DNA from 3 places in the Streptomyces sp. NPDC060366 genome. Region 2 is predicted to be linked to each of the others. Evidence: riboswitches for the same ligand, from Rfam matches in the RefSeq annotation. Region 2 holds a riboswitch; each other region holds the start of a gene.
The links. Region 2 has a riboswitch for thiamine pyrophosphate ahead of ACFWHU_RS29945 (thiamine ABC transporter substrate binding subunit). Riboswitches for the same ligand answer to the same signal wherever they lie in the genome.

Region 1: linked by a shared signal. The riboswitch ahead of thiC (phosphomethylpyrimidine synthase ThiC) and the one ahead of ACFWHU_RS29945 (thiamine ABC transporter substrate binding subunit) in region 2 are both predicted to bind thiamine pyrophosphate.
Region 3: linked by a shared signal. The riboswitch ahead of thiO (glycine oxidase ThiO) and the one ahead of ACFWHU_RS29945 (thiamine ABC transporter substrate binding subunit) in region 2 are both predicted to bind thiamine pyrophosphate.

The regions. Positions count from the first base shown of each region.
Region 1 covers NZ_JBHXDC010000004.1:229,774-239,437, reverse strand. Annotated here, with positions in the region: gene ACFWHU_RS13675 (SsgA family sporulation/cell division regulator) at 1-398, shown strand, start outside; gene ACFWHU_RS13670 (YibE/F family protein) at 488-1,885, opposite strand; TPP riboswitch at 1,957-2,099, shown strand; gene thiC (phosphomethylpyrimidine synthase ThiC) at 2,094-3,848, shown strand; gene ACFWHU_RS13660 (hypothetical protein) at 4,294-4,530, opposite strand; gene ACFWHU_RS13655 (TetR/AcrR family transcriptional regulator) at 4,726-5,382, opposite strand; gene ACFWHU_RS13650 (medium chain dehydrogenase/reductase family protein) at 5,493-6,551, shown strand; gene ACFWHU_RS13645 (TetR/AcrR family transcriptional regulator) at 6,556-7,251, shown strand; gene ACFWHU_RS13640 (ABC transporter permease) at 7,348-7,959, shown strand; gene ACFWHU_RS13635 (hypothetical protein) at 8,010-8,822, opposite strand; gene ACFWHU_RS13630 (metallophosphoesterase) at 8,976-9,664, opposite strand, start outside.
Region 2 covers NZ_JBHXDC010000016.1:36,839-46,502, forward strand. Annotated here, with positions in the region: gene ACFWHU_RS29930 (LOG family protein) at 1-805, shown strand, start outside; gene ACFWHU_RS29935 (ABC transporter ATP-binding protein) at 836-1,918, opposite strand; gene ACFWHU_RS29940 (ABC transporter permease) at 1,924-3,537, opposite strand; gene ACFWHU_RS29945 (thiamine ABC transporter substrate binding subunit) at 3,696-4,772, opposite strand; TPP riboswitch at 4,870-4,993, opposite strand; gene rlmN (23S rRNA (adenine(2503)-C(2))-methyltransferase RlmN) at 5,047-6,159, opposite strand; gene ACFWHU_RS29955 (phosphatidate cytidylyltransferase) at 6,335-7,405, opposite strand; gene frr (ribosome recycling factor) at 7,405-7,962, opposite strand; gene pyrH (UMP kinase) at 8,093-8,872, opposite strand; gene tsf (translation elongation factor Ts) at 9,071-9,664, opposite strand, start outside.
Region 3 covers NZ_JBHXDC010000002.1:354,291-363,954, forward strand. Annotated here, with positions in the region: gene ACFWHU_RS06290 (DUF4126 domain-containing protein) at 1-50, shown strand, start outside; gene ACFWHU_RS06295 (phytoene desaturase family protein) at 132-1,673, shown strand; gene ACFWHU_RS06300 (hypothetical protein) at 1,748-2,764, opposite strand; gene metF (methylenetetrahydrofolate reductase [NAD(P)H]) at 2,816-3,733, opposite strand; gene thiE (thiamine phosphate synthase) at 3,889-4,557, opposite strand; gene ACFWHU_RS06315 (Rv2175c family DNA-binding protein) at 4,644-5,009, opposite strand; gene ACFWHU_RS06320 (NAD(P)/FAD-dependent oxidoreductase) at 5,111-6,331, opposite strand; TPP riboswitch at 6,439-6,553, shown strand; gene thiO (glycine oxidase ThiO) at 6,550-7,779, shown strand; gene thiS (sulfur carrier protein ThiS) at 7,776-8,024, shown strand; gene ACFWHU_RS06335 (thiazole synthase) at 8,030-8,824, shown strand; gene ACFWHU_RS06340 (PASTA domain-containing protein) at 8,978-9,664, shown strand, end outside.

The sequences.
Region 1 (9,664 bases), on a different contig from region 2:
TCCTTGTCTCCGAAGAGCTCTCATTCCGAATTCCAGTGGAACTCCGTTACGAGACGGCGGACCCCTACGCGGTGCGGATGACGTTCCATCTGCCCGGCGACGCCCCGGTCACCTGGGCCTTCGGCCGCGAGTTGCTGGTCGACGGCATCAACGAACCCAGCGGCGACGGCGACGTGTACATCTCGCCGACCGAGCCCGAGGAGCTCTCGGACGTCCACATCAGACTCCAGGTCGGCGCCGAACACGCCCTCTTCCGGGTCAGCGCACCGCCGCTGGTGGCCTTCCTCGACCGTACGGACCGGCTGGTCCCGCTCGGGCAGGAGATGACGCTCGGGGACTTCGAGACCAATCTTGAGGAGACGCTCGGGCGCATCCTCGCCGAGGAGAACGCGGGCTGAGCGCGGATTCGAGGAACGCCGACTGCTGAGTGCCGGCTCCAGCGCGGATTCCGGGGTTCCGGCTCCTGAGCGCTCCCGCGGGCGGAGGGCTACGCCTTGCGGCGCCGCCCGCCTCCGCCTCGCGTCCGCAGGCCCCCGAACGGCCGCCCGGAAGGCGCCTTCGGCGGCGTCCCCGAGGGTGCGTCCGACGGCGCCCCCGTCGCCGTCTCCGGCGTCGCCCCTCCCCCCGGCGTCCCCGGCCGGTCGGCCGACACCACCAGCGCCGCCAGTGCCGTGGTCACCGGCACCGACGCGACGAGACCGATCGACCCGACCAGGGTCCGTACGATCTCCTGGGCCACCAGCTCGCTGTTGGCCACCGTCCCCACGCTCGACTCGGCGATCGAGAAGAGCAGCAGCAGCGGCAACGCGGCGCCCGCGTAGGCCAGTACGAGCGTGTTGACCACCGACGCGATGTGGTCGCGCCCGATACGGATACCCGCCCGGTAGAGGGCGCGCGGCCCCATGTCGGGATTCGCCTGGCGCAGCTCCCACACCGCCGACGTCTGGGTGACCGTCACATCGTCCAGCACACCCAGCGATCCGATGATGACGCCCGCCAGCAGCAGACCGCTCATGTCGATCTCCGGATAGAGCCCGTGGATCAGCCCGGTGTTGTCGTCCGTGTTGCCCGTCAGACTCGCCCAGCCGATGAACAGCGAGCCCAGCAGCCCGATCAGCAGCAGCGAGATGAGTGTGCCGAGCACGGCGACGGACGTACGGGCCGTCAGACCGTGGCACAGATAGAGCGCGATCAGCATGATCGCGCTCGCGCCGACGACCGCGACGATCAGCGGATTCGAACCTTGGAGAATCGCCGGCAGGATGAACAGCGTCAGTACGGCGAACGAGATGATCAGCGCGACCAGTGCCATCAGCCCGCGCAGCCGCCCCACCACGATCACCGCGAGAGCGAAGATCCCGGCCAGCAGTGCCATCGGCGTCGAGCGGTCCACGTCCGTCACCGAGTACTGGAGATCCCGGGGGGCGTCGGGGGCGTAGGCCACCACAACGCCTTGTTTCACGTGAAACTGCCGCGGCGCGTCGGGCTGGACGATCTCGACGAACTTACGGCCCTTGTTCTTACCGGTCGTCACCTCGACCGTCGCCTTCTCGCAGTCCCCGGTCTGTGCTTGCTGCGCCTCACGCCCCTCCGGCGTCGTCGTGTCGCCCGTCGGCGGGACCTGAGCGGCGTTCACGTCCTTGCAGTCGATCTGCTCGATCTTCACCACCTGGCCCTGCTCGGTCTGCCGGTCGAAGCCGACACCGGTGCGTTCGTGCGCCGGGGCGCCGCCGGGCCACAGCACGACGAGTCCGACAAGGACGGCCGTGGCGAAGGGAATCAGCACCGCGGCGATGACCTTGCGCAGGTGCTTGGAGACCGGCGCGGCCGGCCCATGACTGTGCGAGTGGCCGTGCGTATCGGGTGTCTGCTGGGGTGAGGTCACCGACCGATCATCGCAAGAACGGCGGGGGCCCTCTGTTCAGCACGCCCGACATCGCGTTAGCGTGGTGGTGCCTTTACACACGCGGGAGCTCGGAGCACCGGGCTGAGAGGACGCTGACTGTGGAGTTCCGGGGCTTCCCCGGATCCCTGAGCTGCGTCGACCGCCGAACCTGTTACCGGGTAATGCCGGCGTAGGGAGTAGGTCTCATATGACCGTTCAGGACGCACGCACGCCTGCCGCACGAGCCATCGGCTGGCACAAGGGATACGTGGAAGGATCGCGCCCCGATCTCCGGGTGCCGGTCCGTCAGGTGCATCTCACCAACGGCGACGACGTGACGCTGTACGACACGTCGGGGCCGTACACCGATCCCACCGTCGAAACCGACGTACGGCGCGGTCTCGCACCGCTCCGGGAGAACTGGATCGTCGGCCGCGGCGACACCGAGGAGTACGCGGGCCGCCCCGTCCGCCCCGAGGACGACGGCCTCAAACACACCTCGCCCCGCGGGGGTCTCCGCAATCTCGACGCGGTCTTCCCCGGCCGCCCGCGCCAGCCGCGCCGGGGCCGCGACGGACAGGCGGTCACGCAACTCGCGTACGCCCGGCGGGGCGACATCACCCCGGAGATGGAGTACGTCGCCATCCGGGAGAACGTCCCGCCCGAGGTCGTACGCGACGAGATCGCCGCGGGCCGCGCCGTACTGCCGGCCAACGTCAACCACCCCGAGATCGAACCGATGATCATCGGCAAGCGGTTCCTGGTGAAGGTCAACGCCAACATCGGCAACTCCGCGGTCACTTCCTCCATCGAGGAGGAGGTGGACAAGATGACCTGGGCGACCAAGTGGGGCGCCGACACGGTCATGGACCTCTCCACCGGCCGCAACATCCACACCACCCGTGAGTGGGTGCTGCGCAACTCCCCGGTCCCCATCGGCACCGTGCCGCTCTACCAGGCGCTGGAGAAGGTCGACGGCAAGGCCGAGGAGCTGACCTGGGAGATCTACAAGGACACGGTCGTCGAACAGGCCGAGCAGGGCGTCGACTACATGACCGTCCACGCGGGCGTGCTGCTGCGCTACGTGCCGCTCACGGCCCGCCGCAAGACCGGCATCGTCTCGCGCGGCGGCTCGATCATGGCGGCGTGGTGCCTGGCGCACCATCAGGAGTCGTTCCTGTACGAGAACTTCGAGGAGCTGTGCGAGATCCTCGCCTCGTACGACGTGACGTACTCCCTCGGCGACGGCCTGCGGCCGGGCTCGATTGCGGACGCCAACGACGAGGCGCAGTTCGCCGAGTTGCGGACGCTCGGCGAACTGAACACCATCGCCAAGCGGCACAACGTGCAGACCATGATCGAGGGGCCGGGCCATGTCCCGATGCACAAGATCAAGGAGAACATCGACCTTCAGCAGGAGATCTGCGAGGAGGCGCCGTTCTACACGCTCGGCCCGCTGACGACGGACGTCGCCCCGGCGTACGACCACATCACCTCCGGCATCGGCGCCGCGATGATCGCCTGGTGGGGTACGGCGATGCTCTGCTACGTGACACCCAAGGAGCACCTGGGCCTGCCCAACCGCGACGATGTGAAGACCGGCGTCATCACGTACAAGATCGCGGCGCACGCGGCGGATCTGGCCAAGGGCCATCCGGGGGCGCAGGAATGGGACGACGCGCTGTCGGACGCGCGGTTCGAATTCCGCTGGGAGGACCAGTTCAATCTGGCGCTCGACCCGGACACGGCACGGGAGTTCCACGACGAGACACTGCCGGCCGAGCCGGCGAAGACCGCGCACTTCTGCTCGATGTGCGGGCCGAAGTTCTGCTCGATGCGCATCTCCCACGACATCCGCCGTGACCACGGCGGCTCGCAGGACGAGATCGAGGCGGGCATGGCAGCCAAATCCAAGGAGTTCGCGGCGAGCGGCAACCGGGTGTACCTGCCGATCGCCGACTGAGCCGGGCGGCGGACGTCCACGAGTGGCCTCCCCACGTGAGTCGGGCCCCACTCCGTGGTGCGCCGACGTTTGGTGTCCGCCATCGCGCGACCCGTTCCAGTGTCTTGGGAGCCGACGGCAGAGATTGACCGGAGCACAGTCGGCTCCTACCGAGCCGTCTTCGCGGGAAGTGACAGCTTCCAGTCGGCCATATCGGAGAGCGTGTTCGTAGAAGCGTCTGCGTAGCGCAGGTGTGCCCATCCACGTGATGGCACGGCTGATGCGGGTGTACCGCCACGAGGCCGTCATCGGCGTGGTGGAGAACATGACTCTGCCCCGGCCGCCAGGTCGTGCGGGCGGTCGGGGCAGAGGCGGGGCTCATTTGGGCCGGGAATGTGGGGAGGGCAGGTCCGTGTCCATCCTGGCCGGGGATGGATTGGGCCTGCCCTGTCCCGTGGGGGGTTGGTTACTCGCCACCGAGGATCTCGTCGACGGTGTTGGTGAGGCCGTCGGCGATTGCGGTGTCGACCTCGGAGCCGACGATGGCGGCGATGATCAGGGCGACCAGGACGATGACGCCGACGTACTCGACGGCGCCCTGGCCCTTGTCGCTGCGGCGCTTCATCGCGGTGACGGCGGTGTTGGCCCAGGTGCCGACGTAGAGCTTGGCGTTGGTGGCGGCCTTCAGCGTGACGTTCGACATGAGCTGTCCCCTTTTTGTGTCGGCCGGCCGGTGACCGGCCGACTCGTACGAGTCTTTGGTGTCGCCCCGCGTTTCCGGCTTCCTCCTGGCCGGTCCCGCTGGCGACATGAGAAAAGTACGACGGGGCCACACCCACCGGCATGGGCCCCAAGACCCAACCCAGGGCCCAACCCACAACCTGGGCCCTGGACGGGGTCAGGCGGTCTTCAGGTGGGCGAGTGCGGTGATGATGCGGTCGGCGATGTCCGGCGGCCAGGGGAAGGACTCGGCCACCGCTCGCTGGTGGGCGAGTCCGTGCAGGCCCAGCCAGAGCGCGACCGCGTCACTGGACGGGTCGGTGCTGGTGGACTGGCCCGCGGCGGCGCACTCGCCGAGGGTCTCGACGAGGATCCGCATGCTGTCGTCGCCGAGCGCGGCCAGATCCTCCTTGGTCAGGGAGCTGTCGTCCAGGTCGGGCATCCAGAGGCCGCCGAACATCGTGCGGTAGCGCTCGGGATGGATCCGGGCGAACTCCAGATACGCCTCGCAGACGGCGTACATCCGTCGCCGGGGGTCGTCCCCGGCCTTCTCCACCGAGGAGCGCAGGCTGTTCCGCAGGTCGGCGAACTCCCCCTGCACGACGGCGAGCATGATGGCCGGCTGGTCGGGGAAGTGCCGGTAGATCGACGGGGCGGCGATTCCGACCCGGCGGGCGACCGAGCGCAGTGTGATGGCGCGTTCGTCGCCCGCTTCGTCGAGGAGTTCCACCGCGGCGGCGATGATGTCCTCCCGCAGGCGCCCGCCCTCGCCGCGACGGTTGCGCGCGCGGCCCTGTTTCGGTGCGGCCGAGGCCGCTGTTCCGGTGTTGTCCATGCTGTCACCTTACGCCGTGAAGGTTATGGCCGTATCCCCTTGCGAACCGAGACTTACGCTCGTACAGTTACATCTGTAAGCGAACGAGCGAAGCCTTGAAGGGAAATGCCATGACCGCCAGCACCAGCACCAGCACCGTCACTGTGAGCGCCACCGAGATAGTCCTGCCCGGCACCGTCGAGCCGGACGGCCTCGAGGTCCGGACCCGCGATCTCCCGGCGCCGGCCGCGGGCCATGTCGTACTGCGGATGGAAGCGACCGGGGTCGCGTTCGCCGAGCAGCAGATGCGCCGCGGCAAGTACTACGACCAGCCGCCGTTCCCCTTCGTCCCCGGCTACGACGTGGTGGGTACCGTCACCGCCACCGGACCCGGCGTGGACACCGGGCTCACCGGACGCCGGTTCGCCGCCGTCACCAAGACCGGCGCGTGGGCCAGCCACCTGCTGATCGACGCCGTGGACCTGATGCCCGTACCGGACGACGTGGACGCGGCCGCCGCGGAGACCGTCCTCGTCAACGGGATCACCGCCTGGCAGATGCTGCACCGGATCGCCAAGGTCCGCTCCGGCGGGATCATCGTGGTGCTCGGCGCCAACGGCGGCGTCGGCTCCACCCTCGTACAACTGGCCCGGCACGCCGGCATCACGGTGATCGGCACGGCATCCCCCCGCCACCACGCCACCGTGCGTGAGCTGGGCGCGAGCCCCGTCGACTACCGCGACCCCGATATGTACGCCCGGATCCGGGAGATGGCCCCCGACGGCGTGGACGCGGTCTTCGACCACGTCGGCGGCGCCGCACTGGAGCAGTCGTGGCGGCTGCTGCGCCGTGGCGGAACGCTGGTCTCCTACGGCACCGCGGCCTCGAAGGACGAGGAAGGCAACTCTCAACTGCCCGTGCTGAAGCTGTTCGCCCGCCTGGCTGCCTGGAACTCCCTGCCCAACGGCAGGAGCGCGCACTTCTACAACTACTGGGCGGGCAAGCGCTGCCAGGCGTCCTGGCAGCGCCGACTGAGCGAGGACCTCACCCAGGTGCTGCGACTGGTGGCCGACGGCTCCGTCGTCCCGCAGATCGCCGCCAGGATTCCACTGGCCGACGCCGCGTCGGCACTGGCACTCGCCGAGTCCCGCACAGTCCTCGGCAAGGTCGTCATCGTCCCCGGAACGTGACGCCATGGCCCTCGCAGCCGACGCACAAGTGCCCAGACGCGCCCTCCGTACGAGGAACCGCCGGGGCGAGGGCGGCCACCTGCGGGCCGACATCCTGGCCGCCGCGACCGACCTGCTCGATCATGGCGACGAACGGGCCGTCACCCTGCGCGCCGTGGCCCGGCAGGCCGGAATAGCCGCCCCCTCGATCTACCCGCACTTCCCCGGCCGCCCGGCCATCATGCTCGCCGTCGTCCGCGAAGCCTTCGCCGAACTGTCGGGCCGACTCCGGGCCGCCGTGGACGCGGCAGGCGACGACGCCGAACAGTGCCTGTACGCCGCCTGCCACGCCTATCTCGACTTCGCCGCAGCCCACCCCGAGCGCTACCGCGCCATGTTCGGTGAGCTCGCGAAACCCGCCACCACCGGCGACAGGGCGACCGTCAACGGGACGACCGGCGACAGGACCACCCGCGACAGGACCGCCGGACCCGGTCCGGCCTCCCTCGGCGCGGAAGCCCTGCGGGTCCTCTCCGGCGCCCTCGCCGACTGCGTCACCGCCGGACGCTCGGCCAGCACCGACCCCTGCGCCGACGCGGTGGCGCTCTGGATCGGCCTGCACGGACTCGCTCACCAGCGCACCGTTTCCCACGCCTTCCCCTGGCCCGCCGATCTGGTGCGGCACTTCGCGGCCTCGCTGTCGCGCCTCGGCCCGGCCTGATCCCCGGCCGAACCCGAACCCGAACTCCCCCGCATTCAGCACCTACAGGCGCCGGCCACCAAGGCTTTCGCGCCCAGACACCCGGAGGTTTCCGCCATGTCCGTCGCCACCCTCGCCTCGCCCGCCGCCACCGACACCGTCGCTCCGACAGGCCGTACGAGCGAGGTCGACAACCGCGCCACCTACGTCAGCTTCGGACTGGCCTACGTGCTCGGTCACGGCGCCGCCGCCGTCTCCCAGGGCGCCAACCCCCTGCTCGAACTGCCCGGCTGGCTGCCCATGACGCTCCTGGGAATCGGGCTCGCGGCCGGTACCGTCAGCGCGACCGTCGCCGCCGGCCGCGCACAGCGCGCCGCGATCGACCCCGACGAGATCCGCACCGGCAAACTGCTCGGCGCGGCCTGGGTCGTCGCCTTCGCCGCCCTGTTCCTCGCCATCACCGGCCTGACGAACAGCCTCGACATGCCCGATCTCCAGTCCACGCTCTGGCCCACCGGCTCCGGCCTCGTCGTCGGCCTGCTCTATCTCGCCGAGGGCGCCGCACGCCGCAACCTGCTGCACTACGGCCTCGGTTGCTGGCTCGCCCTGACCTCCACCGCGGCGCTCTTCCTCGGCACCCCCGGCCTCTACTGGGTCCTCACCGTCGCCGGCGGCGGCGCGTACGCCGTGGCCGCGGTCCTCGAACGCCGCCGCCTCGCGACCCGCTGACACGCCTTCCGAAGTGAGCCGCGCAGGTGGGAAGGTCCACCTGCGGCGGCTCATTCGGGCTTGTGCTCAGGACCGCCGAAGTCGGGGCTGGAGAAGTCCGGGCTCGAGTACATCGGACGCTGCCCGGCCGTCGCGCCGTCGTCCGGGCTGGAGAAGTTCGGGCGGCTGTAGCCCATCTTCGGCAGATACTGCGCCGGGCGGGCCTTCGGCGCCGGCTCCACACCGGGCGCGGCCAGGGCCTCGCGCAGGAACGGCAGGATCCCTCGATCCAGCAGGGCGACGCGCCACTCCTCGCGGGCCCGTGACACATCGTCGGGCCAGGAGCCGTCCGCATCGCCGACCGCGACCTGCGTCGCGGCGTTGCGCAGGGCCGTGATCAGCAGCCCGGCGGCGGCGACCGCCAGGCCGACGGCCGTGACCGCGGTGAAGAACCAGCCGACGGTCAGCAGCGTGCCGGAGAAGCCGGGCACCGGGCTGAGCATTCGCAGGGCGTAACCGACGAGCAGGAAGACGACGGCCGCCGCGCCCGCCAGGACCGGCACCAGGACGGCGACGACGGCGGCGAGACCCGCGCCGGTCTCGGTGGCCCCGTGCATCGCCGGAGCCAGTACGGAGTTGCCCACCGGCGAGTTCGCCGAGGCGCGGAACTCCTCCCGGACCTTCGCGTAGTGCTCGTACTCGGTCGCGGCTGCGGCGGTTATCAGAGACGTCGCGTTGAGAGCCATCGTGCGCAGTTGCTCGGCGTTGAGCCGCTGTCCGACATCGGCCAGATCCGGACGGTCGTGCGCATGGCGCAGCGTCTCGTCGAGAATCCGCTCGTAGTCGGCGCGATCCTCGTTCAGCAGATGCGGAGCGCTGTTCATGTGCGTCCCCCGATGCTCCGTAGAGCCGGATTGCCCGCTGAGAACGGACGGTTGGCGAAAACGGAGGAGAGCCTGCTACGGATAAGCCGATGGTAGAGCGGTTACGGCACTGGGTGACAGGGGGTTCACCGAAATCACCTGCCCCCACTCTGTTCAGTTATGCAACGGGAGCCGTACGACCAGAAGCTTTCCGGCCATGGTCACTCCGCCGTCCATGGCGATGGCGAGACCGTCCGCGTACACGTGCGGCCCGTCGACCACGGGGCCGGAGTTCTCCTCGCCGTCCGAGGCGTCCTCGGTGCCGACTTCGCCGAGCAGATACGGGATCGGGCTGTGGCCGTGGACGATACGGCTGCCGCCGTACGCGGCCATCAGTTCCCGGGCGGCGTCCGGGCCGCGGTCGTCACGGAACGCGAAACGCTTGGTCAGCTTGCGGAAGATGTCCCAGCACTCGTCCGCGTCGTTGCGGGTGAGGATGGCGCGGACGTTGTCGTTGACGTCCTCGATGGTGGCGCCGTAGTCGAGATACGCGGTCGTGTCGGAGTGCATCAGCAGATGCCCGTCCTCCTCGACGAGGGCGTCGAGCCGCGACATCCACTGGAGATGCACGTCCTGGAGGCGCTCCATGTCCGTCTTCTGACCGCCGTTCAGCAGCCAGGCGGCCTGGAAGGTGGCGGTGCCGGCCCCGGAGTTGACGGGTGTGTCGCCGAACCGCTTGGCGCCGAGCAGCAGCAGCTCGTGATTGCCCATGAGGGCCTTGCAGTAGCCACCGGCGGCGGCCGCCTCGGCGGAGAGCCGCATGACGAGGTCGATGACGCCGACGCCGTCGGGTCCCCGGTCGG
Region 2 (9,664 bases):
GGGCGGGTACGAGGCGACGCCGGACGCGCTCGCCTACGAGTGGTTTCAGCGCACCAAGGCCGACGGCGACATACTCTCCTCGATGCTGCGGTCGGTCCACGACGACGCGATCTCGGATGCCCTGGACGAACATCTCGCTGGCGCACGGGTCGTCGGCGTGATGGGCGGCCACGCCATGGCGCGCGGTACGGACGCGTACGCGGGAGCGGCCCGCCTCGGCCGCGACCTGGCCCGTACGGGGCTGACCGTCGCGACCGGCGGCGGCCCCGGTGCCATGGAGGCCGCCAACCTGGGCGCGTACGCGGCCCCGCATCCCGACGAGATGCTGGACGAGGCCCTCGAAATCCTCGCCAAGACACCGTCGTTCAGCCCGTCGATCTCCGACTGGGCGCGCGCCGCCTTCGAGGTACGGGGCCGCTGGCCCGGGGGCGACGGCTCCGTGGGTATCCCCACGTGGTTCTACGGCCACGAACCGCCGAACGCCTTCGCGGGCCACATCGCGAAGTACTTCGCCAACGCGACCCGCGAGGACGGTCTGCTCGCCCGCTGCAACGCCGGCGTCGTCTTCCTGCCCGGCGCTGCGGGCACCGTCCAGGAGGTCTTCGACAACGCGACGCCGAATTACTACGAGTCACGTGGCGAGCCGACGCCCATGGTCCTCGTCGACCGCACGCACTGGACGGAGCGGCTGCCGGCCTGGCCGCTGCTCACGTCGCTGGCGCGGAAGCGCTCGATGGAATCACGCATCGCGCTCGTCGACTCGGTGGCCGAGGTCCCCGAGGCCCTGGCCCGGCTCTCCAGCTGACCGACCCGGCGCGCACCGGGTGAGGTCGCGTCAGTGCGCCCCGTTGTCGCCCGTTGGGGCCTCGCCCTTCGCGACGTCGGTCGAGTCCGGCTCCCGTTCGTCCAGGACCACCACGTCCTCGGCGATGAAGGAGACCCCGACCCTCGCACTCTCGTCGGGTACGTCGCGGAGGCCGCACTCCGCCTCGATCTCCGGCCCGTCCTCGGGGCGCAGCAGGACGGCGACGTGACTGCCGCGGAAGGTGCGGGCCCCGACGGTGCAGCGCAGTCCGTCCTCGGGGGCGCCGAGCCGTACCCCGGTGGGACGCACCAACAGCGCGCGTGAGCCCTGGGGGGAGGCGTCGGGCACCGGGATCTTGCCCCAGGGCGTGTCGGCGGTGTCACCGTCCACGGTGGCCGCCACGACGTTGTCGAAGCCCAGGAAGCGCGCCACGAAGGCGGACGCCGGCCGTTGCCAGACCTCCACCGGCGTGCCGGTCTGGGCGACGCGTCCGTCACGCATCACCACGACCCGGTCGGCGAGCGCGAAGGCCTCGCCCTGGTCGTGCGTGACGGCGAGCACCGTCGTACCCAACTGGCCGAACACGCCGCGCAGTTCCACGACCAGGCGCTCGCGCAGACTCCGGTCGAGCTGACCGAGCGGCTCGTCGAGCATGAGCAGCCGGGGCCGAGGGGCAAGCGCCCTCGCCAGTGCCACGCGCTGTTGCTCGCCGCCGGACAGCGCAGCGACGGCGCGGCTCTGGGCGCCCGGCAGGCCGACCAGATCGAGCAACTCGTCGACACGTCGCCGCTGTTCGCCGCGCGATTCGCCACGCACGCGCATTCCGAAGGCGACGTTGCCGCCGACGTCACGCTGCGGAAAGAGCTGGTGGTCCTGGAACATCAGCCCTACGCCGCGCCGGTGCACCGGCACCCCCGCCTGGTCGGCCCCCTCCAGCAACACCCGTCCCGCGTCCGGCGGCTGAAGCCCGGCGACGACGCGCAGCAAGGTTGACTTGCCGCTGCCGCTCGGCCCCAGCACACAGACGATCTCGTGTGCGGCGATCTCCAGATCCACCGCGTCGAGCGCCGTACGCCGCCCGAATCGCACGGTCACGTCCTCAAGAGTGAGCAGGGCCATCAGAACTCTCCGGAGCGGTCGGTACGGATACGTTCGAGCACCAGCAGCGACACGGCGCACACCACCATCAGCACCGTGCTCAGCGCCATCGCCTGCCCGTAGTTGAGATCACCGGGCCGCCCCAGCAGCCGGGCGACCGCCACCGGCAGCGTCGGCCGGTCCGGTCGCGCGATGAAGACCGTGGCACCGAACTCACCCAGCGAGACGGCGAAGGCGAATCCGGCGGCCACCAGTACCGCCCGCCGCACCATCGGAAGATCGACCTCCCGCCACACACGCAATGGCGAGGCCCCGAGAACGGCCGCGGCCTCCCGCAACCGCCCGTCCACGGCGCGCAGTACGGGCAGCATCACCCGTACGACGAAGGGGACGCCGACCAGCGCCTGGGCGAGCGGCACCAGGATCCACGACGCCCGCAGGTCCAGCGGCGGCTTGTCGAGCGTGATCAGGAACCCGAAGCCGACGGTCACGGCGGAGACGCCGAGCGGGAGCATCAGCAGCGCGTCGAAGCCACGTACGAGGCGCCCCGCCCGTCGGGTGAGAGCGGCGGCGGCCAGCCCGCCCACGATTAGGGCGATGACCGTCGCCGTCAAGGCGTACCGCAGGGAGTTCCAGACCGCTTCCAGGGGCGGTACGAGGAAGGTGCCGCCGCTCGCCTCCACCGAACGGAGCGCTCGGTAGTAGTCGAAGCCGTACCCGGCGGGGCCGTCGAGCGACCGCTCGATCAGTACGCCGAGGGGCAGCAGGATCAGCAGGAGGACGGTGCCGAGCACGCCGGCGAGCAGCGCCCACTGGCCGGCTCCGCGCGGCCTGCGCACCGTCAGGGCGGGGTCGACCAGTTTCAGGGCCGTCTCCCGCCTGCGTACGGTCCAGGCGTGCAGCGCCAGAATCGCGCCGACAGCGGCGAACTGCACCATCGTCAGGACGGCGGCGGTGGGCAGGTCGAGAAGTTGCGCGGTCTGCCGGTAGACCTCCACCTCCAGGGTGGAGTACGCCGGGCCGCCCAGGATCTGGACGATGCCGAAGGAGGTGAACGTGAAGAGGAAGACCATCAGCGCCGCGGCGGCGACCGCGGGGCCGAGCGCGGGCAGCGTCACTCGCCACCACGCCGCGAGCCGGCCGGCGCCGAGCACCCGCGCGGCCTCCTCCTGACGCGGGTCGAGCTGCGCCCAGAGGCCGCCCACGGTGCGGACGACCACCGCGTAGTTGAAGAAGACATGCGCGAGAAGGATCGCCCACACCGTCGTGTCCGCCCGGACACCCCACAGCTCGTCGAGCGGGCCGCCGCGCCCCAGCAGCGCGAGGAACGCCGTGCCGACGACGACGGTCGGCAGGACGAACGGCACGGTCACGACTGCGCGCAGGAGTTGTTTGCCGGGGAACTCGAAGCGCGCGAAGACGTAGGCACCGGGGAGCGCGATCAGCAGAGTGAGGGCGGTGGAGACCGCGGCCTGCCACGTCGTGAACCAGAGCACCTGGCGGATGTCGGGCCGGCTCAGCACGTCCCCGAACCGGCCCCAGTGCCAGGAGCCGTCCACCTTCAGCCCGCGGGCGACGATCGCCGTGACGGGGTACGCGAAGAAGACCGCGAAGAACGCGACGGGGACGGCCATGAGGCAGAGCCGTACGACGCTGCCCCGTCGCCGTGCGGCGCGCACCGCGGCGCCCGCCTCCCGGCCCCGTCCTCGCCCCGCCCCTCCGCCCGGGCCCCGGACGACCGGCCCCGCGTCCGTACGCGTGGTCGTGTCGCCCTCCAAGGCGCCCTTCGCGACTACTTGACGACGAGTGAGGACCACGACTGGATCCACTCGTCACGGTTCTTGGCGATCTTCTCCGGGGCCACGGTCTCCGACTTGTCGACCACGGCGCCGTGGTCGGTGAAGAGCGCGGGCAGCTTCGCACCGTCGACGACCGGATTCACGAACATGTTGAGCGGCATGTCCTCCTGGAAGGTCTTGCTCACCAGGAAGTCCAGCAGGGCCTTGCCACCCGCCCCGTTCTTCGCGCCCTGGAGCAGTCCCGCGAACTCGATCTGCCGGAAGCAGGTGCCCGTGGCGACGCCGGTCGGCGCCTCCTTGGGCTGCGGGTCGGCGTACAGGACCTCGACGGGCGGGCTCGACGCGTACGAGACGACGAGGGGGCGCTCCGCCTTGGCCTTCTTGCCACCCGCCGAGCCGGAGAACTCCTCGTTGTAGGCCTGTTCCCAACTGTCGACCACCTGGACGCCGTTGGCCTTGAGCTGCTTCCAGTAGCCCTGCCAGCCGTCGTCCCCGTACGCGGCGACGGTGCCGAGGAGGAAGCCGAGGCCGGGTGAGGACTGCTCCGCGTTCTCGACGACGAGCAGGTCCTTGTAGGCGGGCTTCGTCAGGTCGGCGAAGGACTGCGGCGGGGCCAGCTTCTTGTCGGTGAAGTACTTCTTGTCGTAGTTGACGCAGATGTCGCCGGTGTCGACGGGCGTGACACGGTGTTTGGCGTCGTCGAGCCGTACGTCGGCGCGGACCTGGTCGAGGCCCTTCGCCTCGTACGGCGTGAACAGGCCGTTGTCGAGGGCGCGGGAGAGCAGGGTGTTGTCGACGCCGAAGAAGACGTCGCCCTGCGGCGCACCCTTGGTGAGGATCTCCTTGTTGAGCGCCTCGCCCGCCTCGCCGCTCTTCAGCACCTTGACGGTGTAACCGGTCTGTTCGGTGAACTCCTTCAGTACGGAGTCCGAGGCGGCGAACGAGTCATGGGCGACCAGCGTCACATTCTTGGACTTCGCGCCGTCCGACGACGTGGAGTCGTCGGACTCGCCGCCGCACGCGGCGAGCCCGGAGACGCCCAGCGCGGCGGCGAGGGCGCCGGCCGCCATTCTCTTCGTGGTACGCACTGAATTCCTCCTGGGATGTCCAGGAGAAGACGCGGCCCTGCCCCGCACCGGCGGACCGGAGCAGGGCAGGGCGCAACAGCTTGAGTGATGTCCGAACTTCCTACCCAGAATGACCTGGGCAAGGTTCAGAGGGTCTGCGACCGTGAGGCTCGTCCGAGCCTCTGCCGCACTCTCAGCGCTGTGGCGCTCCCCTGTCGGAATATGTAATTCGTTCGAACCCAGCGTACATGGGCCCCGTCGGGGCCCTTCGCCGCGCTCAGCGCTCCGTCGCCGCCAGCTGACCGCACGCCCCGTCGATCTCCTGACCGCGGGTGTCACGCACCGTCACCGGCACCCCGTGGGACGCGATCGCCTCGACGAATGCCTTCTCGTCCTCCGGGCGGGAGGCCGTCCACTTGGATCCGGGAGTCGGGTTGAGCGGGATCAGATTGACGTGCACCCGCTTCCCCTTGAGCAGCCGGCCCAGCAGATCGCCCCGCCACGCCTGGTCGTTGATGTCGCGGATCATGGCGTACTCGATGGAGATCCGGCGGCCGGACTTCTCCGCGTACTCCCAGGCGGCGTCCAGCACCTCCCGCACCTTCCAACGGGTGTTGACCGGCACGAGGGTGTCGCGCAGCTCGTCGTCGGGCGCGTGCAGCGAGACGGCGAGGCGGCATTTGAAGCCCTCGTCGGCGAATCGCAGCATCGCGGGCACCAGGCCCACCGTCGAGACAGTGATGCCGCGCTGCGAGAGTCCGATGCCGTCCGGCTCGGGGTCGGTCAGCCGGCGGATCGCCCCGACGACGCGGCGGTAGTTGGCGAGCGGTTCACCCATGCCCATGAAGACGATGTTGGACAGCCGCGCGGGGCCGCCGGGAACTTCACCGTCGCGCAGCGCGCGCATGCCGTCCACGATCTGGTGCACGATCTCCGCCGTGGACAGGTTGCGGTCGAGACCCGCCTGCCCCGTGGCGCAGAACGGGCAGTTCATCCCGCAGCCGGCCTGCGAGGAGATGCACATGGTGACGCGGTCCGGGTAGCGCATCAGGACGGACTCGACGAGCGTGCCGTCGTGCAGCCGCCACAGCGTCTTACGGGTGGTGTCGTCGTCGCAGGAGATGTGCCGCACCACGGACATCAGGTCGGGCAGCAGCTCCGCGGCGAGCTTCTCGCGTGCGGCGGCGGGGATGTCCGTCCACTCGGCGGGGTCGTGCGCGAACCGCGCGAAGTAGTGCTGCGAGAGCTGCTTGGCACGGAACGCCTTCTCGCCCAGCGCCGCCACGGCCTCGCGGCGCTCCTCCGGTGTGAGGTCGGCGAGGTGCCTCGGCGGCTTCTTGGCGCCACGGGGCGCGACGAAGGTGAGTTCTCCGGGATTGGGCGGTGCCATGAGCTGTTTTCTCCTCGGTACGACGAGGCCGGTGTTCCCCGCCGACCGCGGGAGGGACGCGGGCACGCTGCCGGTGCCAGGAGACCTCATGTGACGGGCTCCGCGACCGCGGAGCGCAGTAAGGCCCGCCGTCCAGGACGGCGGGCCTTACCAGGGTAACCGGTACGGATACGGCTCAGCCCGAGCCGACGAACACCACCAGCAGCAGCCACACGACCGGTGCCGTCGGCAGGAGCGAGTCGAGGCGGTCCATGATGCCGCCGTGACCGGGCAGCAGCGTGCCCATGTCCTTGATCCCGAGGTCCCGTTTGATCATCGACTCGCCCAGGTCACCCAGCGTGGCACTGGCCGCAACGGCGAGGCCGAGCAGCAGGCCCTGCCACCAGGTGCCGCCGTCGATGAGGAACTGCATGCACAGTGCGCCCGCCACCATGGCGAATCCCACTGCGCCGAAGAGACCTTCACGGGTCTTGCCGGGGCTGATGCGCGGCGCCAGCTTGTGGCTGCCGAAGCGCCAGCCGATCGCGTACGCCCCGGTGTCGCTGACGATGGTCAGCACCAGGAAGGTGAGGACGCGCTGCGCGCCGTCGTCCGCCGTGAGCATCATCGCGACGAACGTCGCGAGGAAGGGCACGTAGAACACCGCGAAGACGCCCGCCGTCACGTCCTTGAGATAGCCCTCGGGCGGCTCCGTCATGCGCCAGGCGAGCACGGCGAGTGCCGTGAGCGCGGTCGCGACCCAGGCGCCTTCCGCGCCCCGTACGTAGCCGGCGACGACCATCGCGGCGCCACCGACCGCGAGTGGGACGAGAGGCGCCTTGATGCCCTTCTTCTCGTTGAGACGGGAGGTCAGCTCCCACAGCCCGACGACGACGGCGACCACTATGACGCCGATGAACACGGCCTTCACGATGAAGAGGGATGCCACGATCACCGCGCCGAGCCCCACACCGACCCCTATGGCCGCACGCAGGTCGCGGCCCGCCCGCTTCTTCGGAGGAGGTGGCGGAGTGGCGGACATGGGCTCCTGCGGCGTTTCGTCACGGAACAGGGGGCCGCCCGGCCGAGCAGCCCCCCGGTCGTCATCCTGGGCCCCGCCGTTCGCGGGTACGTCGGGCACGATGGGCATGGGCCGAGTCTGCTGTGCGTCAAGCTCATCGTATGCGGGACCCGCCGGGGCAGCCCCCTGGTCAGGCGGTCCCCAGTAGCCGGCGGTCGGCGGGGCCCCCCAGGAAGAGTCGTTCATCAGACCTCGAGCAGCTCGGCTTCCTTGTGCTTGAGCAGCTCGTCGACCTGGGCGACGTACTTCGCCGTGGTGTCGTCGAGCTCTTTCTCGGCGCGGCGGCCCTCGTCCTCGCCGACCTCGCCGTCCTTGATCAGCTTGTCGATCGTCTCCTTGGCCTTGCGGCGCACGGAGCGGATCGAGATCTTCGAGTCCTCCGCCTTGGTCTTGGCGACCTTGATGTACTCCTTGCGGCGGTCCTGCGTGAGCTCGGGGAACACCACCCGGATGATGTTTCCGTCGTTGCTCGGGTTCACCCCGAGGTCGGAGTCGCGGATGGCCTGCTCGATGTTGCGCAGCGCGCTCTTGTCGAACGGGGTCACCACGGCCATACGCGGCTCGGGCACCGAGAACGAGGCCAGCTGGTTGATCGGGGTCAGCGCACCGTAGTAGTCCGCCACGATCTTGTTGAACATCGCCGGGTGCGCACGACCGGTGCGGATCGCGGCGAAGTCCTCCTTGGCGACCAGGACGGCCTTCTCCATCTTCTCCTCTGCTTCGAGGAGGGTCTCTTCGATCACCACTTGCTCCTGCGTGTCTTGAGTGGGCCCGGTGTGCTTACAGGGCCGGCGGAACCTGCGTCGCGTCTTCTTTCCTGCACGGTGTCCGACCGGCAGGGCTTTGTCCATCCCCGTGCGGGGCAGCCCGAGTTCAGGCCCGGGTGCCCTGGTCGCTCACGAGCGTGCCGATCTTCTCACCCTTGACGGCGCGCGCGATATTGCCCTCCGTGAGGAGTTCGAAGACAAGGATCGGCAGCGCGTTGTCGCGGCAGAGAGTGACGGCAGTGGCGTCGGCGACCTTGAGGTTGCGGGTGATCACCTCGCCGTACTCCAGCGCGTCGAACTTCACCGCGTCGGGGTTGGTCTTGGGGTCGGAGTCGTACACCCCGTCCACGCCGTTCTTGCCCATCAGCAGCGCTTCGGCGTCGATCTCAAGGGCGCGCTGGGCGGCGGTGGTGTCGGTGGAGAAGTACGGCATCCCCATGCCCGCGCCGAAGATGACGACGCGTCCCTTCTCCAGATGCCGCACGGCGCGCAGCGGGATGTAGGGCTCCGCGACCTGCCCCATGGTGATGGCGGTCTGCACGCGCGAGTCGATGCCTTCCTTCTCCAGGAAGTCTTGGAGGGCAAGGCAGTTCATGACCGTGCCGAGCATGCCCATGTAGTCGGAGCGGGCCCGGTCCATGCCGCGCTGCTGGAGTTCGGCGCCGCGGAAGAAGTTGCCTCCGCCGATGACGATGGCGATCTGCGCCCCGTCCCGCACGACGGCGGCGATCTCGCGGGCGATGGCGTGTACGACGTCGGGGTCGACGCCGAGCGCTCCCCCGCCGGCGAACGCCTCACCGGACAGTTTCAGCATGAAGCGCCCGGCTTTCTTGCCGGGGTCGCTGTTGTCGTCGGTGGACTGGGTGGCGTCCGCGCCCTTGTTCATGGGGATCTCCTCGTGCACATACGAAGAAGGCCATTGCCGGTGGGTCTGTGTCCCTAGCGGCAATGGCCTCCTCGTCAGATCTGCGGCCGTCCGGCGCGTGTTCGGCCGGCGGCTGCAGTAGACCCTAGCGGGGTCCACCGTCGATCGCGTACGACTGCGCTGTCCCGGGTGCTCGGCCCCGGGACGATGACCGGAACGTCAGGCGCCGACGCGGATGCGCGCGAAGCGCTTCAGCGTGACACCGGCCTCGTCCAGGACCTTCTTGACGGACTTCTTGTTGTCCTTGGCGAACGGCTGGTCGAGGAGGGTGACCTCCTTGAAGAAGCCGTTGACGCGACCCTCGACGATCTTGGGCAGCGCGGCTTCGGGCTTGCCCTCCTCGCGGGAGGTGGCCTCGGCCACGCGGCGCTCGTTCTCGACGACGTCGGCCGGAACGTCCTCACGGGTGAGGTACTTCGGCGCGAACGCGGCGATGTGCTGCGCGACGTCCTTGGCGACGGCGGCGGCCGTCGCGGCGTCGGCACTGCCCTTGTCCAGCTCGACCAGGACGCCGACCTGCGGCGGGAGGTCGGGCATGGTGCGGTGCATGTACGTGCCGACGTAGCTGCCGTCGCCCTGGAACTGGGCGAAGCGGTCCAGGACGATCTTCTCGCCGAGGTTGGCGTTGGCCTCGTCGACGAATGCCTGGACGGTCTTGCCGGGCTCGATCTCGGAGGCGCGCAGTGCCTCGATGTCGGCGGGGCCGGTCGCGGCCACGTGCGCGGCCAGCGCGTTGGCGGCGGCCTGGAACTT
Region 3 (9,664 bases), on a different contig from region 2:
GGGCGCAGAGACGCGAGGAACGGCGCCTCGCCACGTCGTGGCCGCCCTGACGACCCGGCACTTCCCGATCCCACGCCCGCCCGGTATCCCGGCCGCGGCGCCGGGCAAACAGGCCGCTAAGGTCCACTTCCATGGCACGGATTGCGGTGATCGGCGCCGGGATGGGCGCGATGGCGGCGGCTGCCCGGCTCGCAGTGGCTGGGCACCGGGTGACGGTGTACGAGCGTTCGGCGACGTACGGCGGCGCCCTCGGCCGGTTCGAGCGCGACGGGTTCGCGTACGACACGGGACCCACGCTGCTGCATCTGCCCGCCGTCTACCGGGATCTGTTCCTCAAGACCGGCAAGAAGCCGCTCGAAGAGTGCGTACGGATGGCCCAGGTCGACCCGGCGAGCAGGCATCTCTTCCCCGACGGCACCGATGTGTCGCTGCCGAACGCGTCGCGCGCCGGTGTCGTCGCGGCCCTGGACGCCGCGCTCGGCGCGGGAGCGGGGACACGGTGGGGAGACTTCCTCGGCCGGGCGCGGGACGCCTGGGACCGTTCGCGGCGCCCTCTGTTGGAGGAGCCGTTGCGGGCCGACTGGCAGGTGCTGGGGCGCGATCCGTATCCGGCCGTCCCGCAGCGCAGGCTGCTGCGCGCGCCCCGGACGGCGGGCACGGTCGCCGAGGTGGGGACGGGGGAGCTGGCCGATCGCCGGCTCGCCGCGCTGTTCGAGGGGTACGTCCTGTCGTACGGACTCGATCCGCGGCACACCCCCGCGAGCGCCGCTCTGCTGCCGTACATGGAGCAGACATTCGGCACCTGGTACGTACAGGGCGGGATGCGGGCGCTGGCGCACGCGGTGTACGAGCGGTGCCTGGAGCGCAGGGTGGAGTTCGTCTTCCGCGCCGATGTGACCCGGATCGTCGAGAAGGACGGCCGCGCGGCCGGTGTCGAGCTGGCACCGAGGCCGGCCGCGTCCGCCCCCACGGTCGTGGAGGCTGACCATGTGGTGGCGGGCACGGCCCCGGCGGCTCTCGTGGACCGGGAGTTGTGGCAGGACGACGACGTACGGCCCCGTGGCGGCGACGCGGGCGGGAGCGGGGCGCCGTCGGTCCCCGGCAGGTTCACCGTGCTGCTGGCCCTGCGTGGCGGCAGGCCGGACGGCACGGCGCACCGGACGCTGATCCACTCCCCCGACGGCGGCGACGAGGCGGGCGCGGTGTTCTCCGGCCGGACGGCGGAGCGGCCCACGGTCACGGTGCTGCGGCCCGACGACCCGACCACGCGTCCCGACGACGACCACGAGGCGCTCACCCTCACGGCGACCGTCGCACCGCACGGCGCGGTGGACTGGGCCGACGCCGAACTGCGCGAGCGGTACGCCAACGTGCTGATGGACGCGGCCGGTACTGCCGTGCCCGAGCTGCGGGAGCGGCTGTGCTGGCGGGAGATCCGTACGCCGTCCGACACGGCGGCCGCGACCGGGGCACGGGGCGGTTCGGTGCCCGCGCCCTCACTGGCGGGTGCGGAGGGCCGGCTGCTGCGTCCGGCGAACAGCACGCGGCTGCCCGGTCTGTATCTCGTGGGCGGCGAGGCGCACCCGGGTGGCGGGCTGGCACACGCGGGCATGTCCGGGACGCTGGTCGCCGGGCTGATCGTCGAGGGCGCGGACTTCCGCGGGTCGCGCTGAACCCCCGCGCGGGCCGTGCGAAGACGCCCGAGGCCGTCTGAACTCGCGGGGACGTGGCGGGAGTTGAGCGCCCGTCAGTAGCGGTAGCGCTGCTCGTCGTAGTTGGGGTCGTAGCCGTACTGCTCGGGCGCCTGTTGCGGCATCGGGGGGACGTTCTCGCCCTCGCGCTGCTGCGGGACCCAGACTCCGCCGGGCGGCGTCTCCGCGCCGTACTCGGGAGAACCGGCCTGGCCGCCCTGCCCGTTCTGGTCGCCGTAGGGGGCCGCGTACTGCTGCTGGCCGCCGTAACTGTCGTACGCGCCGTAGGATTCGCCGCCGCTGTTCGCGCCGCCGTACGGGTCGTCGTAGGCGGCGTACTGCTGCTGGCCGCCGTAACTGTCGTACTGACCGCTCTGGCCGTTCTGGGCCGCGTACGGGTCCTGCTGACCGCCGTACACGTCCTGGCCCTGGCTCGCGTAGGAGTCCGCGGCACCGTAGGTGTCCGTCGCGCCGTACGCGTCCTGGGCCTGACCGGAGTAGGCGTCCTGGCCCGCGTAGGTGTCCTGGCCGGCGTAGGTGTCCTGGCCCGTGGGCGCGTCGTAGCCGCTGTACGGGTCGTAGTTGCCGTACTGGGTCGCCTGGTAGGCGGCGTCGCTGTACACGCCGTACTGCCCGGTCTCGTCGGGCATCGGCTCCGGCTCGTAGACGGACGCGATGTGCGGGGGCTCGCCGGGGACGGGGCCGGGTCCCATGGGGTCGGCGGCGACGGGCTGGTACTCCAAGTCCGAGACTTCCAAGCTCGGTTCGCGTGTCTCGGCCTCACCGCCGCCGGCCCTCCTGCGGCGGCTCGCGCCGGGACTGCCGCCGATCGCCCAGCCGGTGGAGAAGCCACGGCGGAACGACAGGGTCACATAGGTCTGGCCGATCGCGAACGCGATCGCGCCGACGGCGATGACCGGGACGGACGCGACCAGGACGCCCAGCACCACGCCGACGAAACCCGTGAAGGCGAGAAGTCGCCAACGGAGCCGCGCCTTGTACTGGAGCAGTACTTCGCCCAGCAGCCACAGCGCGACGATGCCGAACGCGATGTAGAGGACCGTCCAGCCCATGCCCGCCCCTCTCCTGCGGTCACCGCCCCTGGTCGGGGCGGGTGCGACCGGTCACGACTGCTCGTGCAGTCCGAGATTCTCGTAAATTTCGAGCGTCGCCGTGGAGTTGTTGAGTGTAATGAAGTGGAGTCCGGGGACACCCTCCGCGCGCAGCGTCGCGCAGAACTCAGTCGCGTACTCGATACCGATGGAGCGTACAGCGGCGGGATCCTCAGCGGCGGAGAGGATCCGCTCTTTCAGTGCCGGGGGCAGCGAGGCGTTGCTGAGCTGCGAGAAGCGCTCGATCTGCCGGACGTTGGTGACCGGCATGATCTCCGGAATGATCGGGGTGTCGCAGCCGGCCGCCGACACCTTGTCCCTCAGCCGCAGGTAGTCCTCGGGGTCGAAGAACATCTGGGTGATCGCGTAGTCGGCCCCCGCGCGGCACTTGGCCACGAAATGCCGGACGTCGCTCTCCCAGTCGGACGAGCGCGGATGCATCTCGGGGAAGGCGGCGACACCCACGCAGAAGTCGCCGGACTCCTTGATCAGGCGGACCAGGTCGGCCGCGTACGTCACGCCCTCGGGGTGCTTGACCCACTCGCCCATCGGGTCGCCGGGCGGGTCTCCGCGCACGGCGAGGATGTTCCTGATGCCGGCGTCCGCGTACTGCCCGATCATGTTCCGCAGCTCGGCCACCGAGTGGTTCACGGCGGTGAGGTGGGCGACCGGGGTGAGTGTGGTGTCGGAGGCGATGCGCTGGGTCGCCTTGACCGTGCCCGCGCGGGTCGAGCCGCCGGCGCCGTAGGTCACCGAGACGAAGTTCGGCGCGACAGCCTCGATCCGGCGCAGCGCGTTCCAGAGATTCCGCTCGCCCTTCTCGGTCTTGGGCGCCCAGAATTCGAACGAGTACGACAATTTGCCGGTCGCAAGTAGGTCACGCACCGTACGAGCGTGATCCGTCCTGGTCGAAGCTGTACCAAGGGCCATACGGGAAGGTTATCGAGGGCGCGGCGATCACCCAACCAGAGCAGGCCCTTTTGTCCATTTCACACCAAGCCTGTCCACCCCTCGGACAGTGCGCCTGCACCGGAAGCCGAGCGTCCGGGGCTCCGGGGTGGGGGCCGGGGGTCCGGCGGACCGTGTCAGGCGACCCTGTCCCGTACGCGCTTGGCGATGCCGGAGGCCGCCATGGCCGGGTCGTCCGCCTCCGTGAGGGCCCGTACGACCACGACCCGGCGGGCCCCGGCGTCCAGGACCTCTTCGAGGTTGCCCGTGTCGATCCCGCCGATCGCGAACCACGGGCGCCGGGTGGCCAGCGCCGCCGCGTACCGCACGAGGTCGAGTCCGGGGGCGGGCCGGCCGGGCTTGGTGGGGGTGGGCCAGCAGGGTCCCGCGCAGAAGTAGTCCACGCCGGGCTCGCCGGCCGCCGCCATCACCTCGGCCTCGGAGTGTGTGGAGCGGCCGATCAGCAGCTCCGTACCGAGGATGGCGCGGGCGGCGGAGACGGGCAGGTCGCCCTGGCCCAGGTGCAGCACGTCGGAACCGATGGCGTGCGCCACGTCCGCCCGGTCGTTCACGGCCAGGAGCTTGCCGTGGCGCCGGCAGGCGTCGGCGAAGACCTGGAGGTGGTCCAGCTCCTCGGCCGCCTCCATGCCCTTGTCACGCAGCTGCACGATGTCCACACCGGAGGTGAGGACGGCGTCCAGGAACTCGGGGAGGTCCCCCTGCCGCTTCCGTGCGTCCGTGCAGAGATAGAGCCGGGCGTCGGACAGCAGATCGAGTGCGCTGGGCGCACCGGGCGCTGCGGGCATGCGGGTCTCCCCCGTCGGATCGTTGTCATGACGGCTGTGCGCGGGCCGGGGGCCGCCCGGCCCGCGCACGGCCGGTGGTGGTGCCGTCAGACGGCGAGCGCCTGCGCGCGGCGCTTCACCTCCGTACCGCGATTCTCGCTGAGGGCCTGCGCGGGCGTGCCCGGCAGGGACGGGTCGGGAGTGAAGAGCCACTCGAGCATCTCTTCGTCGGTGAAGCTGTCGTCCCTGAGGAGCGTCAAGGTCCCCGCGAGGCCCTTGACGACCTTCTTGCCGTCGATGAAGGCGGCCGGCACCTGGAGCGCCCGATTCTCACCGCGGCGCACGGCGATCAGCTGGCCTTCCTTCACCAGCTGGCGCACGCGCGTCACCTCGATATCGAGCATTTCGGCGATATCGGGCAGGTGAAGCCAGGCAGGGACGAGAGCATCGATCTTTGCGTCAATCTCAGTCACAGGACAAGCCTGCCATCCCGGACTGACAGTCGGAAGCCGAGCCGGGCACGGACTGGGCCGTCGAGCGGTACGTCCGGCCCGGGGAGAGCGGGCGGGGCACCTCAGAGAGCCGTCAGTTTGAGCGGTACGGCGGGGTCGGCGGCCCGCCGCGTGTCGATCCGCGCACCCGCCGCGACGAGCTTGCGGCCCTGCGCCAGGTCACGCGGTCTGCCGACGGCGAGCAGCGCCACCAGCGCCCCGTCCCGCAGCCAGAGGACCGACCAGGCGGCGCTCGCCGGGTCGCCCCGCCACAGGAGGGTGTCGGCCCGGGCGTGGTGGCCCGCGTACTGCACGAAACGGCCGAACTGTTCGGACCAGAAGTACGGCACGGGGTCGTACGGCTCGTGGGACTCCCCCACGATGTCGGCGGCGACCGTACGCGGGCCCTGGAGCGCGTTGTCCCAGTGGTGCACCATCAGCCGCTCGCCGTACCGGGCCGAGGGGAACGAGGCGCAGTCCCCGACCGCGTACACACCGGGCACCGAGGCGCGCAGCCGGTCGTCGGCGGTGACGGCCCCCTCGGCGCCGGTCGCGATGCCGGAGCCCGCCAGCAAGGCCGTCGCGGGTCTGGCGCCGATGCCCACGACCACCGCGTCCGCGGCGTGCTCGCGGCCGTCGGAGAGGACCACCCGGCCGGGCTCGACGGTCGCCACGCGCGCGTGGGTGAAGAGTTCGGCGCCGCTCTCGGCGTACCAGTCCTCCATCGGAGTGGCGACCTCGGCGGGCAGGGCGCCGGCGAGCGGATGGGCCGCGGCCTCGACGACGGTCACCTCGCAGCCGGCCTCCCTGGCCGCGGTGGTGAACTCGGCGCCGATCCAGCCCGCTCCCACCACGACGACGTGTCGCTTGCGCTCCAGGACGGGGCGCAGCCGCGCGGCGTCGTCCAGGGTGCGCAGCAGATGCACGCCGGGGACCCCGTCCGCGCCGGGCAGTGTGATCGGTTCGGCGCCGGTGGCGACGACCAGCGCGTCGTACGGAACCGGCCCCGCCTCCGTGTCCACCTCGTGGTCCGCCGGGCGCACACCGGTCACTTCCAGGCCCAGCCGCAACTCCACGCGGAGCGCTTCGAAGTCCACGTCGAAGGCCGAACTCTCCGCCGCGCCGAGGAGGACGGCCTTCGAGAGTGGGGGCCGGTCGTAGGGCTGGTGCCGCTCGGCGCCGATGAGGGTGACGGGGCCTTCGTGCCCCAGTTCGCGCAGTGCCACGGCGGTCTGCACACCCGCCATTCCCGCGCCGACGACGACGGTGCGCCGCTCGTCCGTCTGCTTCCGCTGCTCGCTCACCCGATCACCTTATGGAACCGGACGGGGCCACGACTCCCTTACAGGGGGCGGGGACAGGGGGTTACCCTGACCCGTGAAGCGCTTATCGGCAGTGACGAACACAAGACTTCACACCTCGCGGGAGCCCGTACGCACCGGGCTGAGAGGGAGGCTGACGCGGCCTCCGACCGTACGAACCTGATCCGGGTCATGCCGGCGAAGGGAGGAGCTGGACACCCATGCGGTCATCTCACGTTCAGTACCGGGAATCCGGGCGGACCGATGTCGTGGTCGTCGGGGGCGGGATCATCGGTCTCGTCACCGCCTGGCGCGCGGCGCAACGCGGGCTCGGCGTCACCGTCGTCGATCCGGAGCCGGGCGGCGGCGCCGCCCGGGTCGCCGCCGGGATGCTCGCCGCCGTCAGCGAACTCGACCACGGTGAACAGACCTTGCTGGCGCTGAACATCGCCTCCGCGCGGCTGTATCCCGACTTCGTCGCCGAACTGGAGTCGGTCACCGGCCAGGACACCGGCTACCGCGCCTGCGGCACGCTCGCCGTCGCTCTCGACACCGACGACCGGGCGCAGCTGCGTGAACTCCACGCCCTCCAGAGGAGGTCGGGTCTGGAGTCGGAATGGCTCACCGGCCGCGAGTGCCGACGGCTGGAGCCGATGCTCGCTCCCGGCGTACGCGGCGGGCTGCGGGTCGACGGGGACCACCAGATCGACCCGCGCAGGCTCGCGGCCGCCCTCGTGACGGCCTGCGAGCGGGCGGGGGTGGTCTTCCACCGGGCGTGGGCCGAACGCCTGCGGGTGGTCCGGGACCGGGCCGCCGGAGTCACGGTGGCCGGCGGCGCCGAACTCGGCGCCGACCAGGTCGTCGTCGCCGGTGGCAGTCTCAGTGGGCGGCTCGCGGGCGTGCCGGACGACGTCCTGCCCCCGGTACGCCCCGTCAAGGGCCAGGTCCTGCGGCTGACGGTGCCGCGCCCGTACGCCCCGTTCCTGTCCCGGACGCTGCGGGCCGAGGTCCGCGGCAGCCACATCTACCTCGTGCCGCGCGAGAGCGGCGAGCTGGTCGTCGGGGCGACGAGCGAGGAGATGGGCTGGGACACGACGGTGACGGCGGGCGGGGTGTACGAGCTGCTGCGCGACGCCCACGAACTGCTCCCCGGCATCACCGAACTGCCGCTCACCGAGACCCGCGCCGGGCTGCGGCCGACATCGCCGGACAACGCCCCGCTGCTCGGACCGACCGCCCTGCCGGGGCTGCATCTGGCCACCGGGCACCACCGCAACGGGGTGCTCCTGACGCCAGTCACGGGCCGGGTGATGGCCACCGTGCTCACGACGGGTGAACTCCCGGACGACGCGCGGCCCTTCACACCCGGACGCTTCTCGCCCGGCACCCCGCCCGGCCGCCCACCGGCCGTCTCCCCCGCCGTCTCCGCAGGTCAGGAGCAGCACGCATGACCGACACCGTGAATTCGCACTCGTCCGACGCCGCGCCCGGATCCGTGACCGTCTCGGTGAACGGAGCGGCCCGCGTCCTCGCCGGCCCCGTCACTCTCGACGTCCTCGTCGCGACCCTCACCGCCGCCCCTTCGGGCGTCGCCGCCGCGCTCAACGAGACCGTCGTCCCGCGCGGGCGCTGGTCCGACACCACTCTGTCCGACGGAGACCGTGTCGAAGTACTCACCGCGGTCCAAGGAGGCTGATCCCGATGTCCGACGACCGGCTCACCATCGGCGAGACCGTCCTCAACTCCCGGCTCATCATGGGGACGGGCGGTGCGCCCAGTCTCGACGTGCTGGAACGGTCCCTGACCGCGTCCGGCACCGAACTCACCACCGTCGCGATGCGCAGGCTGGACCCGAACGTGCGGGGCTCCGTCCTGTCCGTCCTCGACCGGCTGGGCATCCGGGTCCTGCCCAACACGGCGGGCTGCTTCACCGCGGGCGAGGCCGTCCTCACCGCGCGGCTCGCCCGCGAGGCGCTGGGCACCGACTGGATCAAGCTGGAGGTGGTGGCCGACGAACGGACGCTGCTGCCCGATCCGATCGAACTGCTGGACGCCGCCGAGACGTTGGTCGACGACGGCTTCACGGTCCTGCCGTACACGAACGACGATCCCGTGCTCGCCAGAAAGCTGGAGGACGTGGGGTGCGCGGCGATCATGCCGCTCGGCTCCCCGATCGGATCGGGTCTGGGCATCCGCAACCCGCACAACTTCCAACTGATCACCGATCGCGCGCGCGTGCCGGTGATCCTGGACGCGGGGGCGGGTACGGCCTCGGACGCCGCCCTCGCCATGGAGCTGGGCTGCGCGGCCGTCATGCTGGCTTCGGCGGTCACGCGCGCCCAGGAGCCCGTCCTGATGGCCGAGGCGATGCGGCACGCGGTCGAGGCGGGCCGGCTGGCGCACCGCGCGGGCCGCATTCCGCGCCGGCACTTCGCGGACGCCTCGTCTCCTACGGAGGGGCTGGCGGCGCTGGCCCCGGAGCGCCCGGCGTTCTGAGCCCCACCGCTCCACAAGCACGCTCCACCGGTGAGGGCGGCGACGGCCGATTGCCGCGATGTGGTGTGTGTGCTGTCACAAGACGGCTCCAGTGGCGCGTCGGGCCCGACCCGGGGCTGCGGGAGTGTCGGCGGCGGCTCGTAGACTCAACGGGTGGATACGACCCTTAGGGACCCTCTCGTCGGGCAGGTGCTCGACGGCCGTTACCGCGTCGACGCGCGCATCGCCGTCGGCGGCATGGCAACGGTCTACCGGGCCGTCGACACCCGGCTCGACCGGGTCCTCGCCCTGAAGGTGATGCACCCGGCGCTGGCGACCGACGCCACCTTCGTGGAGCGTTTCATCCGCGAGGCGAAGTCCGTGGCGCGGCTGGCGCATCCGAACGTCGTCGGGGTCTTCGACCAGGGCGCCGAGGGCGCGTACGTGTACCTGGCGATGGAGTACGTGGAGGGCTGCACGCTGCGCGACGTCCTGCGCGAGCGCGGCGCCCTCCAGCCGCGTGCCGCCCTGGACATCCTGGAGCCGATGCTGGCCGCGCTGGGCGCCGCCCACCGTGCCGGTTTCATCCACCGGGACATCAAGCCGGAGAACGTCCTGATAGGGGACGACGGCCGAGTGAAGGTCGCGGACTTCGGGCTCGTACGGGCCGTCGGCTCGGTCACCAACACCACCGGCACGATCCTCGGCACGGTCTCCTACCTCGCCCCGGAGCAGATCGAGTACGGCACCTCCGACACCCGCGTCGACGTGTACGCGTGCGGTGTCGTCCTGCACGAGATGCTGACCGGCGCCAAACCGCACGGCGGGGACACCCCCGCGCAGGTGCTCTACCTCCATCTG